Regions from separate parts of the Siphonobacter sp. SORGH_AS_0500 genome, predicted to be linked through region 3. Evidence: riboswitches for the same ligand, from Rfam matches in the RefSeq annotation. Region 3 holds a riboswitch; each other region holds the start of a gene.
What was found. Region 3 has a riboswitch for S-adenosylmethionine ahead of metK (methionine adenosyltransferase). Riboswitches for the same ligand answer to the same signal wherever they lie in the genome.

Region 1 (4,497 bases), 2.4 Mb from region 3:
GTACATCACCGCACTGCGGTAACTCAGCAAGGCCGTAGCCCGGGCGGCTTTCATGCCCGCAGTACCTGCGTCGGCCCGGCGTTCCTGCCAGGTCTGATCGGCCTCAATAGCCATCCGTTGGGATTCATTGAAGGCAATACCCCAGGGTGACATCCGGGCGTTAGTAGCAATAAGAATCAGTTGCTTGAAAAGCTCGGGTTTCTGAATGGCCCATTCCAGAGCCTGCTGTCCGCCAAGCGATCCACCTACGAGCATGCAAAGCTGCTGAATCTGCAAATGCTCCCGTAGTAAATCCAGACTTTTAACAACATCACGAATGGTTACGAGCGGAAAATCCTGATAATAAGGTTCCTGCGTAAGCGGATTAACTGATAAGGCCGAGGTAGAACCATAAGCCGAACTCAGCACATTCGCACAAATAATGAAATACTGTCGGGTATCTAATAGCTTTCCTTCGCCCACTAATCCGCTCCACCACTCAGTAACGTCTGAATTTCCCGTGAGGGCATGACAAATCCAGACGGCATTATCGGCCCGGTCATTAAGCTTTCCAAAGGTATGATAAGCTACCTGAATTTCGGGTAGGGTCTGTCCGCATTCTAAGTCAAAAGGATGCGGGTAATGAAATAGTTGTAACTCAGACAAAGCGTAAGCAATCAGTTAAGGACTTTCAAGTAAGTCAGTATGCAAATCGAGTGAAATAAGGTCGGAGCCAAAGCCCCGACCCTGGAGGCTAGGAACCTGAAACGGCCTGAATGGCCTGCTCTAGGTCCGCCTTAATGTCTTCAATGTGTTCAAAACCCAGCGAAATTCGGAGTAATCCCGGTTCTACGCCCGCCGTAGCTTGCTCGGCGGCTGAAAGCTGGGAGTGCGTCGTGCTGGCGGGGTGGATGATGAGCGTTTTCGCATCGCCCACATTAGCCAGGTGACTAATCAGTTTTAAGGAATTAACTAACTGATCTGCCGCTTCTTTTCCCGCTTTAAGCTTGAAGGTCAACACGCCGCCAAAGCCACGGGTTAAGTACTTCTGAGCCAGGGCGTGGTAGGGACTACTCGCCAAACCGGGGTAATTCACATATTCTACTGCCGGATGGTTTTCCAGCCAGGTCGCCAGAGCCAGAGCATTTTCGTTCGTCCGCTCTACGCGAAGCGAAAGCGTTTCGAGTCCCTGCAATAGTAAGAAGCTGTTGAAAGGAGCTTGAGAAGGTCCCCAATCCCGAAGTCCTTCTACCCGGGCCCGAATGATGAACTGAATATTACCGAAAGGACCATTAAAGCCGAATACATCATTTAATACCAGACCGTGGTAACTTGGTGAGGGTTCGGTAAACTGAGGGTACTTTCCATTGCCCCAGTTATAGGTGCCGCCGTCGATAATAACCCCTCCCATAGAAGTACCGTGACCGCCGATCCACTTCGTAGCCGAGCTAACAACCACGTGGGCTCCGTGCTTAAGAGGCTGAGCAATGGCCCCGCCTGCTCCGAATGTATTATCTACGATAATGGGCAGATCATACTTCTTAGCCAGGGCTGCGAAGGCTTCAAAATCGGGAATGTTAAATCCAGGGTTACCAATAGTTTCCAGATACAGGAACTTGGTGCGATCGTCAATGAGCCGTTCGAATGATTCGACTTTATCGCCTTCAGCAAAACGGGCTTCAACGCCAATATTTTTAAAGGAATTCTTAAACTGGTTATAGCTGCCGCCGTATAAATAGGAAGTCGTTACAAAGTTATCGCCAACGGTAGTAATGTTATTGATGGCAATAAACTGAGCCGCATGCCCCGAAGCCACCGAAAGGGCTGCCACGCCGCCTTCCAATGCCGCTATGCGTTTTTCAAACACATCGTGGGTGGGGTTCATAATGCGTGAATAAATGTTCCCAAATTCCTGAAGGGCAAAAAGCCGGGCTCCGTGAGCGGAATCATCGAACTGATAAGCCGTGGTTTGATAAATAGGAACGGCCCGGGCCTTAGTGGTTGGGTCAATCTCTTGGCCAGCGTGTAACTGGAGCGTTTCAAAACGTAATTCAGACATGTTGTTGCAGAATTAATGCGTGAATAAAAGATAGAGTTTAGAGTAAGTGTTTGAAACGAATCGTTTCTGCATGCAATCCACAACAAGAAGAAGTGCCCCCTGCGTAGGCGGATGAACTAAGAGTCAGGAAATCTGAGATGGAAAAAGAGGGCAGAATAGCAGCCCCCAATAAAAGGGTCGTCCGGTGCATGAAAGTTCGCTTTACTTATCTCTCCCCGGAGACCTTCCCCAGGGCAGGAATTAGCACCTTGTTTTCACCTCGTTGAAAATAGGTTGCCAGCGGTTCACAGAGCCCGTCTCTCCCCGCTTCTCGATAAGTCAGCATCTGGAACGGGCTGACTTTTCAAAGGCAAACTTAAAAAGGAATAGGCAAATGTGGAAAGAGCCGGATCGTTTTTTGTTCATTGGGGGTTATAATTACTTTGATTCACGCAAAATCAGTAACGAAAAGGCAGGGGATAATTATCAGGAGTGAACTTTCCCATGCTGATCTGCTACTTTTGTAAAAAACGTCAGTTGATGTACTGACACGCATACGTTATGGAAAACCCCGTCCTTATTTTTGGAGCCAAAGCTTTGGGTAAAACGGCTCTTGATATTTTTAATCGCAACGGCGTCATTGTGTACGGGTTTCTAGAAGACGAAACGAGCCTGCACGGAACCGAAATTGGTGAGGTATCAGTCTTTTCAGCGACTGACGATGAAGGATTTACTGAACTCATTGGAAATAAATGTGAAGCTTTTATAGCAGTAGAAGATCGGACCGAACGCAAAACACTGGTTGAGTACCTGCACGAAACTCGCCAGACGCAGCCTGTTAATGCTGTACATCCCTCGGCCATTATCTCGGAAGATGCTCACATCGGCCACGGAAATCTGATTGCGGCTGGCGTTATTGTTCAGACGTTTTCCAAAGTGAGTAACCACTGTATTCTCCACGCCGGAGTTATCATTGATACCGAAACTGTCCTGGAAGACTTTGTTCAGGTAGGAGCGGGGAGTGTAATCGGAATGGGAGCTAAAGTGGGAGAAAACACTTTCATTGGTTCTGGCGTAACGATTGTAGGCGGCGTCGAAATTGGGAAAAATGCCCGAATCGGAGCGGGGTCTGTCGTCATTGAAAACGTCGCGGCGGGTGCTACGGTCTTCGGTAATCCGGCTAAAAAGGTATAAAGTACGATCTCGATTTTATCAAAAGGGGTCCGGTTTAACGCATGTAACCGGGCCCCTTTTTGTTGCTACATGTATTAATAGACAGCTTCACTATTCTAGGTATAGTGCAAAACTGGGTTTATAGATTCTTCGTTCTACCACCTCTATGAGCTTAACATAAGTTATAAGAGTTATAGAAATTAAAAGAAGCGAATAAAGAAGTCTTGAAATATAAAAAATATAATTGAACTATTTTGCTAATATTTGGTAATGTTTATGAAAATATGGGTGCTTTAAGCTAATTAATGAATTGTTAATGAGTGTTTTTACTCTTAAAATTAGTGTAGTTAACATTTCGTATGGTATAATTTTTTGAAGACTTATTTAGCTTTGCTACTATAAAAAAAATGAATTATAAGAATGTAATTTTTTTCGATGAAACGTTTGAAATGACATCCATCTAGTAGATTTTCTCGTATTTATCTTTTGGAATTTCGTTCAGCAATTCTAAACAAAGTTGAATTATCCTTGTATATATTCTTTATAGACTCTAATTTAGGTAGAATTGGTTTCGAAAAGATTATTAGTTCTGTTCTAATAGAATTGATAAGTGTTTGAAACCTATCAGCGTGATAGTCAAAACTGATCTTGCTTTTTGTTGAACAGGTAGCTCAGTTTAGGGTAACAGGTCGATTTTACCGAGACTATTCCACCTTAATACACCGCTACAATTATGAATACGGAATTTGATGAAGTAGTTTCGCTATCTGAAAAAAACGAAGTTCGTTTGCGTGCGGGTGCTCAGATAGAAGCTAAAATGGCTCCTGAGACTCCTAATACAAGTGTGCCCCCCGTCCCCACTACTGAAAAGTCAATGAGTTCTACGAGTATATGGCAGCGTTTGAAAAACCGCTTTTTTACAGGGCAACAGCCCGATCTGGAAGAGCCCATTAAAGACTGCTTTTGGAAAGTTGATATACATTCACACCTTCTGCCAGGAGTAGATGACGGAGTTTCATCCTGGGAGGAAACCCTGGCCTGTTTAAAACAACTTTCCGAATGGGGTATAACTAAAGTAGTAACTACGCCCCACGTCAGCCGAGATTGGTTTCCTAACAAATACCATCATTTACTTGAGGGTCAGGAGCAATTGCAGTCCCTGGTACGGGAGCATAACCTCCCCCTAACGATTGAAGTAGCCGCCGAATACCTTCTTGATGATTTTTTCCTTGATTTATTAAAAAGCCGGGAAGTGTTAACCTTTGGCCCAGAAAAGTATATATTAGTAGAAACGGCCTGGTCTTCGG
Region 2 (4,497 bases), on a different contig from region 3:
ATGGGGGATGCTTCCCAACTGCATCAGCTTTTTCAGAACCTGTTATCTAACGGCATAAAATTCCGTAAGGACGACGTTTATCCGCAGATCCATGTTCATTCAAAGGTAATTGACCATACCGAGCTACCGACTCTTATTAAACCGACCAAACATACCTCTCATTATTACTGCATCGACGTTACCGATAACGGAATAGGTTTCGATGAGAAATACTTGAAGCGAATTTTCCAGGTTTTCCAACGTTTACACGGCAAGACTGAGTTCGCGGGTACTGGAGTGGGCTTAGCCATTTGCGAAAAAGTAGCCGCCAACCACGGCGGTGCTATTACTGCCAAAAGTCAATTAGAGCAGGGTTCTACGTTTCGCGTGTTCTTACCCAAGTAATAAGTTTTCAATAAAAAACCCGGTTCAGCGTAAGACCTGAACCGGGTTTTTTATTGAAAATCTATTCAACTGCATGATGAGTGACAACATCAATTCCAATTCCATTGGGATCCGTAAAGGCAAAGTGACGGTCACCCCAGGGTTCGTCTCGCAACTCAATAACAATCGGGATCTTCAGATCTTTGATTTTCTCGTATGCTTCGTCTACGTTAGGCACTTCCAGTGTTAGGAAAACACCTTTACCGTCAAATTCAGGATGAAATAAAGGATGTTGCGAAGGATGCTCCGGTAGCATAAAGCTGATTTCGGCTTTGCGGTCAGGCGTATGCATAAGCACGAAAAAATCGTTTTCGAACGTAATCCCAAACTGAAAAACTTCCTGATAAAAACGTTTCGTCTCGGCTAAGCGGGAAGTAATAATTCCGGCGTTCATTTTGATAGACATATCCATTTGCGTTTTAGTGAGAATGGATCCAAAGGTCTACCCCATCCATGACAGCCTTATGTCAGCAGGAATGACTTCCTTGTGAATTTATTTGAATACTTCTCTCGCGTTTCGCTTATGGAACGGTTATTTCCATTACGGCACTATTTCACCCACCAGTAATAACTTCCCTGCATAACAGGCATTTTCCTGAAAGCGTGACGGATCATTCATAACCTGGTTTCGGGTCTTAAGAATGGCGGCTTTATCCACTTTTTCGTCCGAAACTTTAAATCGAATCACATGCGTCTAATTCGGCGATGTAGGGACAACGAAGAAATTCGAGCGATAATCTGTACAATAAGCATCGAACCGGGAAATGGTTTGTTTGAAGTCCTGATCCACTTCCATACTATACTGACCCGTTCCCGGACCCATCACATCATACAACCCGCAAGCCAGACCTTTCATTTTTACTTCCAGATAATCACCCGGCGTGCTGGATTTTATTAAGCTCGAAAACCGCTGCTGCAAAGCCAAAGCCACGGAATCCGTATCGGGAGTAATTGTCGTCCAGTTCCCCTGTTTTTTCAATTCGTCCACTGCGATCATACGGGCCGCTTCCCAGTTATCATTCACGTAAGGTTTAGCTAAAGCCCGCTTTTGTGGCGTTACTTTCAGGTCCGCCATTTGCTTCAAAGCTTTTGCCAGGGCTTCCGTATATAACCGATGCCCTGTTTCGGGATAAGGATGCACGTTATCGGCTGAAAACACAATTTTGTCCGGTGCATCTTCGGGTTTGCCTTTGAAAATCAGCTTACCTTGCTGGGCCAAAGCTGCCACCTCCAGCCCCAGACAAACGCTGGGAATTCCATAATATTCCGCAATTTGTTCCATGGCTAAAGCCGAAGCTGGCAGTTTTCCCTGCTGGTAAGTTGGGGCCAGATCTGCCGTTAAGGTGTATACGAAACAGAGATCGGTATGAGGATTTTGCCGCCAGGTTTTTCGAACGATTCCTTCCATGGCTTTGTAAATCTGCTCTGGCTTTTTACCGTTATCGTTTACAGCAAATTCTACGAAAACCAAATCAGGATTCTGATCGAGCACCTGAGTTTGCACCCGAAAAACACCTAAATCCGAGCCCGTTCCTCCAACTCCCGCATTAATCTGCCGAAAGGGAACCTGCGGATAGGTTTTCTGTAACCAACTCAGTGACTGCTCCCGCCAGCCTTTTCCGGCTTCAGTAATGCTACCACCTAGGTATCCTACCATGATCGGCTTTCCAGCTTTTATTTTTTCAAAAAAGAAAGGTAACCCTTCCCTGGCACGAAGTAGCGTGGCATTTTCCAATGCACTTTTTTGGGAGAATACCAAGGTCGGAAAACAGAAGAAAAGCGTAATGATTCTCAGCAATGACTTCATAGGTAACTAGTTTTTTCGGTTGCCTAAACCTACGTAATGAATCATAGCAATGACTATTTTACTAATGGTAAGTTGATTTTAGAAAAATAATTTTTAGTAATCATCTATTTTACAGAGCAATAGCACAACAAGAAGTGTTAACAGTATTATTAATCTACCATTTCTATAGATTTTATTTGTTTTATTAAATTCCCCTACTTTACTTTGCATTGTCTTCAATTACCATTGGTAGTTGGGGCTTATACAGAAAGGAGGAGAGACAGGCTCGACGAATCCTTAGCAACTTTCCGACGCGGAATCAGTGCTAACCTGCCTAACATTTTTAGGAACTATAAACCCCATATGCCATGTCATTCCTCCCCAATCTAAGGAACCGATCGGCCTGCTCATTACTGATGAGTTAAGGCTTTCTCTCGTTTGTCACGAGACTCAGTTTCATTTCATTACCAAGCGTCGCTCAGGTTTATTTGATACCTGTGCTCCTTATGTGTCCATTCATTCACCCTTCATCAGCTCTTTTATACCATGAGTATTTATTTAGATAACTCCGCGACTACCGCTTTGTCTCCTGCTGTTCTGGAAGCCATCATACCCTATTTTACGCAACATTTTGGCAACGCCTCTTCGAATCACTGGGCGGGCCGGGAAGCGAAAAAAGTAATTCAATCGAGTCGTCGGCAAATTGCTGATTTACTGAACATTACTCCCGAAGAAATTATCTTTACTTCTGGCGGTACCGAAGCTGACAATTTTGCTTTAAAAAGTAGCATTCAGCACTTTAACATCCGCCACGTCCTTACTTCGAAGATTGAACATAAAGCCGTGCTTTTGCCGCTGAAACAGTTGGAACAGGCGGGGCTCATTCAAGTTCATTACGTCCAGTTAGACGAGCAGGGTCGGGTATCCATTCCTGATTTAACCCAGTGGCTGGAGAAGCATCCCAACGGACTCGTCAGCCTCATGCACGCCAATAACGAACTAGGTACGCTTTTGGATTTGGAAGAAGTGCATTCGTTAACTCAACACTACGGAGCTTATTTCCATACGGATACCGTTCAAAGCATCGGTAAAGTGCCCGTAAACCTGCATGCGGTTGATTTTGCGACGGCTTCGGCTCATAAATTTCGTGGTCCTAAAGGCGTAGGATTTTTGTTTGCCCGTCAGGGACACCGATTGCCCGCCTTTATCAGCGGCGGCGGACAGGAAGGGGGGCAACGCGGAGGAACCGAAAATATTCCCGGCATTGTGGGATTAACTAAGGCTCTGGAGCTGGCGATAACCCATCAAACGCAGAACATCGCCCATCTGAATTCATTGAAACAACAGTTCATCGACGAAATCCAACGGCAAATCCCCGGGGTTTTGTTTAATGGTCGATGTCAAAGCCTCGAGGAAAGTTTACCCGGATTAATTAACGTCGCCTTCCCTATTCTCGACGGCCCCTGCTCATTGGTAGAAGCCCTGGATGCTCGCGGCATTGCCGTCTCCGGTGGTAGTGCCTGTTCCAATCTCGCCGGAGGCTCACACGTACTACAGGAAATTCCCACCAGTTTTGGGAAAGAAAACGTTCGTTTCTCCTTCGGAGCGGATAATACGTTTGAAGAAATCAACGAAGTCTTGTCTATCCTTAGTGAATTGTATCAGACTGAGGAAGTTAGTCTGGCTTCGTAAAGCATTCCCAGTTTGAAAACATCTTCGAAGAAAAGCTGCCAACTCTTATGCTGGCAGCTTTTCTTTTTTAACAAATGCTCCAAACATCTGTCATTCAGAATGTCCCCGGATTTCATCCGGGGACACTTAAATGACTTCTAACTACTTTATCATCAGCGTCTGTCATCTAGAGCGAAGCAAAGGATCTTCCTTTTCTCCCGAGTATTTTGTCGTCAGTAAAACAGTCTGGTTATCATCGTGCTGAGGCACATTCTAAGCTATCGTTCTAAAGAATAAGCAAACCCCCCGCCCATTTCTTGGCGGGGGACAAAGAAACTAACTCAACTTCCTAAATTACAAACTTATATACTCAAGCAAGTTCTTGATCCATTCGAAAAAGCAGCGACGGAAACTACCCATCAATGGATAGTAATGCTTTTAATACCCTCTTCCAAAGCAACTTCTTTTCCGACAATGGCCTGCCCTTCTGCTCGAAAAACGCCCATCACTTCAATGCCAATTGACGTTAAAAAGAAACGCACGTACGTATCAATGAAATCATACGGCTTGAGTTCTCCTTTGGAATAAACACCTCCCGAGGTGATGGCCAGATAAGC
Region 3 (4,497 bases):
GATTTCCAGAACCCGTTTTTATTAATCACACAACCGCACATCATAACCAGATTAATCCGAATTTTTACCTGATTATCCTTTAGTGTGGTTTGGGTAATCACCTGATGAGATTGAGGTTCTAAAATGTCCACCATTAATCCGGGAATTTGTAGAATAATCCCGTCGCCATCGATGGGTTTTCCCGGGATGAGCCAGAGCTGGGTAGAAGCTTTTACGGCTGAACTTTTACGATTAACGGGAGCGATGGCTTCGACGGTAACGAAGGTAGGAGCATCCAGTTTTAAGTCTGCTTCAAATCGGGCTGTCTGTTCGTCGGTAAGGCGATTGTGGCGTTTGTAGGGCTGGTTCATAAGTAAATCCGTGTTGCCAGAATTTCCGCTGGTCAGACCTTTCGCCAGAATTTCACCCGTCAACTCATTACGAATAATGACATAAGCCCCACCAATGCCGGTGCCAATAAATTTGGCATCTTTGGCCTGGGCCCGAACGATAACTTTGGTGGTTTGTGCAAAAGTAAAAGTGGAAGTTAGGAGTACTAAAGTAGTGGTTAGGATTTTCAGCATATCAGATTTGACCAAGAGAAGAAAGAATAGGAATCTAAGATAGGTAAAAAACCTAGAGACGCGATTCATCGCTTCTGGGTAAGAGGCAGTTTTGGGTTACCCCTACGTTACTTTCATTTCCCGGCCAGACGCGATGAAGTCGCGTCTCTACAGGGTAGAAAACCAAAGGCCCGGATTGTTTATACAATCCGGGCCTTTTAAAGAGATATAATTCAAGGAATTACAGACCAAATTTGGCTTTTACCTGATCCACGTAATCCAGTTTTTCCCAGGTAAATAATTCTACTTCCTGCTCGATTACTTTTCCGTCGGGAGATTTGAATGTTTTTGTTACCACTTTCGATTCGCGACCCATGTGACCATAGGCAGCCGTTTCGGAATAAATTGGGTTACGAAGTTTCAGACGCTGCTCAATGAAGTAAGGACGCATGTCGAAGATCTCGCCTACTTTCAAGGCAATTTCTCCGTCCGTTAATCCCACCTTCGAAGTTCCATACGTGTTGATATACAGACCGCAAGGCTCTGCTACGCCAATGGCGTAAGAAACCTGAACCAATACTTCATCCGCCAGCCCAGCAGCAACCAGGTTTTTCGCAATGTGCCGCGTAGCATAAGCTGCCGAACGGTCTACTTTCGAAGGATCTTTACCCGAGAACGCACCCCCACCGTGGGCACCTTTTCCGCCGTATGTATCAACAATGATCTTACGACCCGTCAGACCCGTATCGCCGTGAGGACCACCAATCACGAATTTACCCGTAGGGTTGATGTGATAGGTAATTTCTCCTTCGAATAACTGGCTTAACTCAGGTTTCAGAGCAGCTTTCACGCGGGGAATAACGATGTTAATGATGTCTTCGCGGATTTTAGTGAGCATCGTTTCGTCATCACCGAAATCATCATGTTGCGTCGAAACAACGATGGTATCAATTCGCTGAGGCGTGTTGTCATCACTATATTCAATCGTTACCTGAGACTTCGCATCGGGGCGTAAGTAAGGCATCAGCGACAGCTCATTATTACGAATGTCGCTCATTTCCTTCAGGATTTTGTGAGCTAAATCCAGAGCTAAAGGCATGTAGTTGTCCGTTTCGCGGGTAGCGTAACCGAACATCATACCCTGGTCACCCGCACCCTGTTCTTCAGGATTTGAGCGATCCACGCCCTGGTTAATATCCGCTGACTGGTCGTGAATAGCAGAAAGAACACCGCAGGAATTGGCTTCAAACATGTATTCAGACTTCGTATATCCAATTTTACGGATTACTTCACGAGCAATGCTCTGAACGTCGAGATAGGTAGTTGATTTAACTTCACCGGCCAAAACAACCTGTCCGGTAGTTACCAGGGTTTCGCAGGCAACTTTAGATTGAGGGTCGAAGGCTAAGAAATGATCAATGAGGGCATCTGAAATTTGATCGGCTACTTTATCAGGATGTCCTTCAGATACAGACTCAGAAGTGAATAGATAAGGCATGTGCTGTTAATTAATTGATTGGGAGTACGAATCGATAAATATGTAATGTTTCGTAAACCTTGGCCAAAGGAAGGAATTGAACGTTTTGAATTTTTCTAAAAAGCTGATTTTCAAGAAAAAAGCCCGTATCGTTAAACCACCGTAGCGTTCTAAACTCGGTTGGTGCCCTAACTGGAGCCTCTGGATACTTTTGCAAAATTGTACATTCCGTGGAAATTCACCAAACAAGATGGCTTAACCTTGTCGGAATTCCTGAATATTTCGTTTAAAAATGTCAATGGCGGCTTTTGTAAAGGGAAGGATGGGTACGGAAACAATGACTTTTAAGTCTTCTACCAGACTGCTTTCTTCATCCAGAAACCGGAAAATGCGGGGAGCCGGATTTTTTTGGAACAACCCCGTAAATATAGCAGCCGTAGATACCCGCTTTTTTAAAAAGACATTTAGAAAAACCTGATCGTAAAAGTAATTCAGAGCAGGGATTGCTTTGTGGGTTACGGGCGAAACGTCGAAAGATCGTTCCAGGTTATGAACCAATTGTTGTAAACGCTTTTGCGTGCGGGTAAAGGTATAACCCGTGCTGGCCCGCGTATAACCGCCCGCAGTACCCACGCGAATCACGCGTGGAGCTGCCTGTTCCTGAGCAGGCTCGTCGCTCATGGGAATAATCCCAAATTCTTCTTCCAGAATTTCATAGTGCTGAATGGAAGTGAATTCCTGAATGTAACTTTTTAAACCTTTATCGTACTCTTTTTTTGAAAGCAGGGCTGGGGTAAAGAGCGTGAATTCAATGAGAGCTTCCGTTTCAGAAAAAGGCATTACGTAGATGAATCGACATTCGTTCTGCTGGTCGATTCGGAAATCCATCATAATCGGTACCTGCGGGTCAAAGGCAGGTTGATTGGTGCGAATGACCCAGCCTTTGAAGTGCTGTAACAGGTTTTGGTAGACAAAGCCACTCGCTGGCAAGGGTTTCATGGCTTGCAAAACGTGCGTACTATCGAAACACCAGCTTGCCCGGTATTCGCCTGCTTCGGTTTGAACAATGGCTTCCTGGTTATCAGACAGAATAGACTGAATGGGGCTGTATAAGAATTCAATGGCAGGGTTTGTCGCCAGTTCGTGATGAATAAACTGGTAGAAATCAATTCCGCGAAGTAACTTATACTGATGCTTGCCTAAGGTCAACTTTCGGGAAAATCCATTAGATCCATGAAACCAGATGGAATTCCATTTTCGGTAGAGGATGGACTCGAATGCACTTTCTCCTTCCTGCCAAAAGGCCCAGGTGCGGTCATTCCGGGTTTTCTTTTCACGATCAATAATCAAAATTTTCTTATCGCGTAAAGCACTACGATTGAGGTAATAGGCCAGACTTAGTCCAGCCATACCTCCTCCTGTTATGATGATGTCGTACTTCAAGCAATCGGGAATCTCGTGAATGAAAATAGAACCTGGAAAATTCGATTTTGTTTGAATGCAGAGAGGCGACTTTATCGCGTCTGGGTAGAGGCAATTTTTGTTACTCCCGCTATGGCTGGTGTCTTCACCCGCCATTAATAAAGCATAATGGTTGGTGAGGACACCAACCATAGCGGAGGGCAAGAGGCAGTTTCTTAGCTCTGCCTGATTTCCATCTCCCGACTAGACGCGATGAAGTCGGCTCTCTACAAAAAAGGCCTCGCTACTCCTAGGTAACGAGGCCTTTGACTCAAATCAATATAAATTATACGTTTACGTGACGTTCGGCATGGTAGCTGGAGCGTACCAGCGGGCCCGATTCAACGTATTTAATCCCTCTTTTTTCGCCCTCTTCCTTATACATCGCGAAGGTGTCGGGGTGAATCCATTCAATAACTTCGTGGTGCATTTTTGTAGGCTGAAGGTATTGGCCCAGCGTCAGAACGTCCAGTCCATGAGCGACCAGATCATCCATAGCTTTGAATACTTCGTCCTGCGTTTCGCCCAAACCTAGCATAATGCCCGTTTTGGTACGTTTGCCAAAGTCTTTCGTCCGTTTGATTTGCTCCAGACTCCGCGAATATTTCGCCTGAGGACGTACGGGGCGATACAGACGTTCTACCGTCTCCATATTATGGGAGACCACTTCCTGTCCGGCAGCAATCATACGCTCCAGAGCAGCCCAGTTTCCTTTCGTATCAGGAATCAGCGTTTCAATCGTTGTGCTGGGGCTTAATTCTTTCGTCAGGCGAACCGTCTGATACCAGATTTCAGCTCCCCGGTCTTTCAATTCATCCCGGTTTACAGAAGTCAGAACGGCATGCTTCACACCCATGATCTTAATGGCTTCGGCTACGCGACGGGGTTCGTCCGCATCATATTCGTTGGGACGTCCGGTTGCTACTGCACAGAAGGTACAGGAACGCGTACAGACATTACCCAAAATCATAAATGTAGCCGTACCCGCTCCCCAACACTCACCCATATTCGGACAGT

Region 1: it holds a riboswitch for S-adenosylmethionine, as region 3 does, so the genes downstream of both, QE357_RS19325 (O-acetylhomoserine aminocarboxypropyltransferase/cysteine synthase) here and metK (methionine adenosyltransferase) in region 3, are expected to answer to the same signal.
Region 2: it holds a riboswitch for S-adenosylmethionine, as region 3 does, so the genes downstream of both, QE357_RS22120 (cysteine desulfurase family protein) here and metK (methionine adenosyltransferase) in region 3, are expected to answer to the same signal.

The regions. Positions count from the first base shown of each region.
Region 1 covers NZ_JAVIYT010000001.1:4,588,217-4,592,713, reverse strand. The annotation lists gene metX (homoserine O-acetyltransferase) at 1-645, opposite strand, end outside; gene QE357_RS19325 (O-acetylhomoserine aminocarboxypropyltransferase/cysteine synthase) at 734-2,038, opposite strand; SAM riboswitch class I at 2,241-2,358, opposite strand; gene QE357_RS19320 (NeuD/PglB/VioB family sugar acetyltransferase) at 2,579-3,211, shown strand; gene QE357_RS19315 (tyrosine-protein phosphatase) at 3,924-4,497, shown strand, end outside.
Region 2 covers NZ_JAVIYT010000006.1:122,794-127,290, reverse strand. The annotation lists gene QE357_RS22140 (ATP-binding protein) at 1-384, shown strand, start outside; gene QE357_RS22135 (VOC family protein) at 446-829, opposite strand; gene QE357_RS22130 (hypothetical protein) at 965-1,111, opposite strand; gene QE357_RS22125 (SGNH/GDSL hydrolase family protein) at 1,118-2,230, opposite strand; SAM riboswitch class I at 2,467-2,568, shown strand; gene QE357_RS22120 (cysteine desulfurase family protein) at 2,756-3,901, shown strand; gene QE357_RS22115 (NAD(P)H-dependent oxidoreductase) at 4,300-4,497, opposite strand, start outside.
Region 3 covers NZ_JAVIYT010000001.1:2,186,883-2,191,379, forward strand. The annotation lists gene QE357_RS09180 (hypothetical protein) at 1-563, opposite strand, end outside; gene metK (methionine adenosyltransferase) at 784-2,040, opposite strand; SAM-I-IV-variant riboswitch at 2,130-2,233, opposite strand; gene QE357_RS09190 (lycopene cyclase family protein) at 2,275-3,633, opposite strand; gene lipA (lipoyl synthase) at 3,767-4,497, opposite strand, start outside.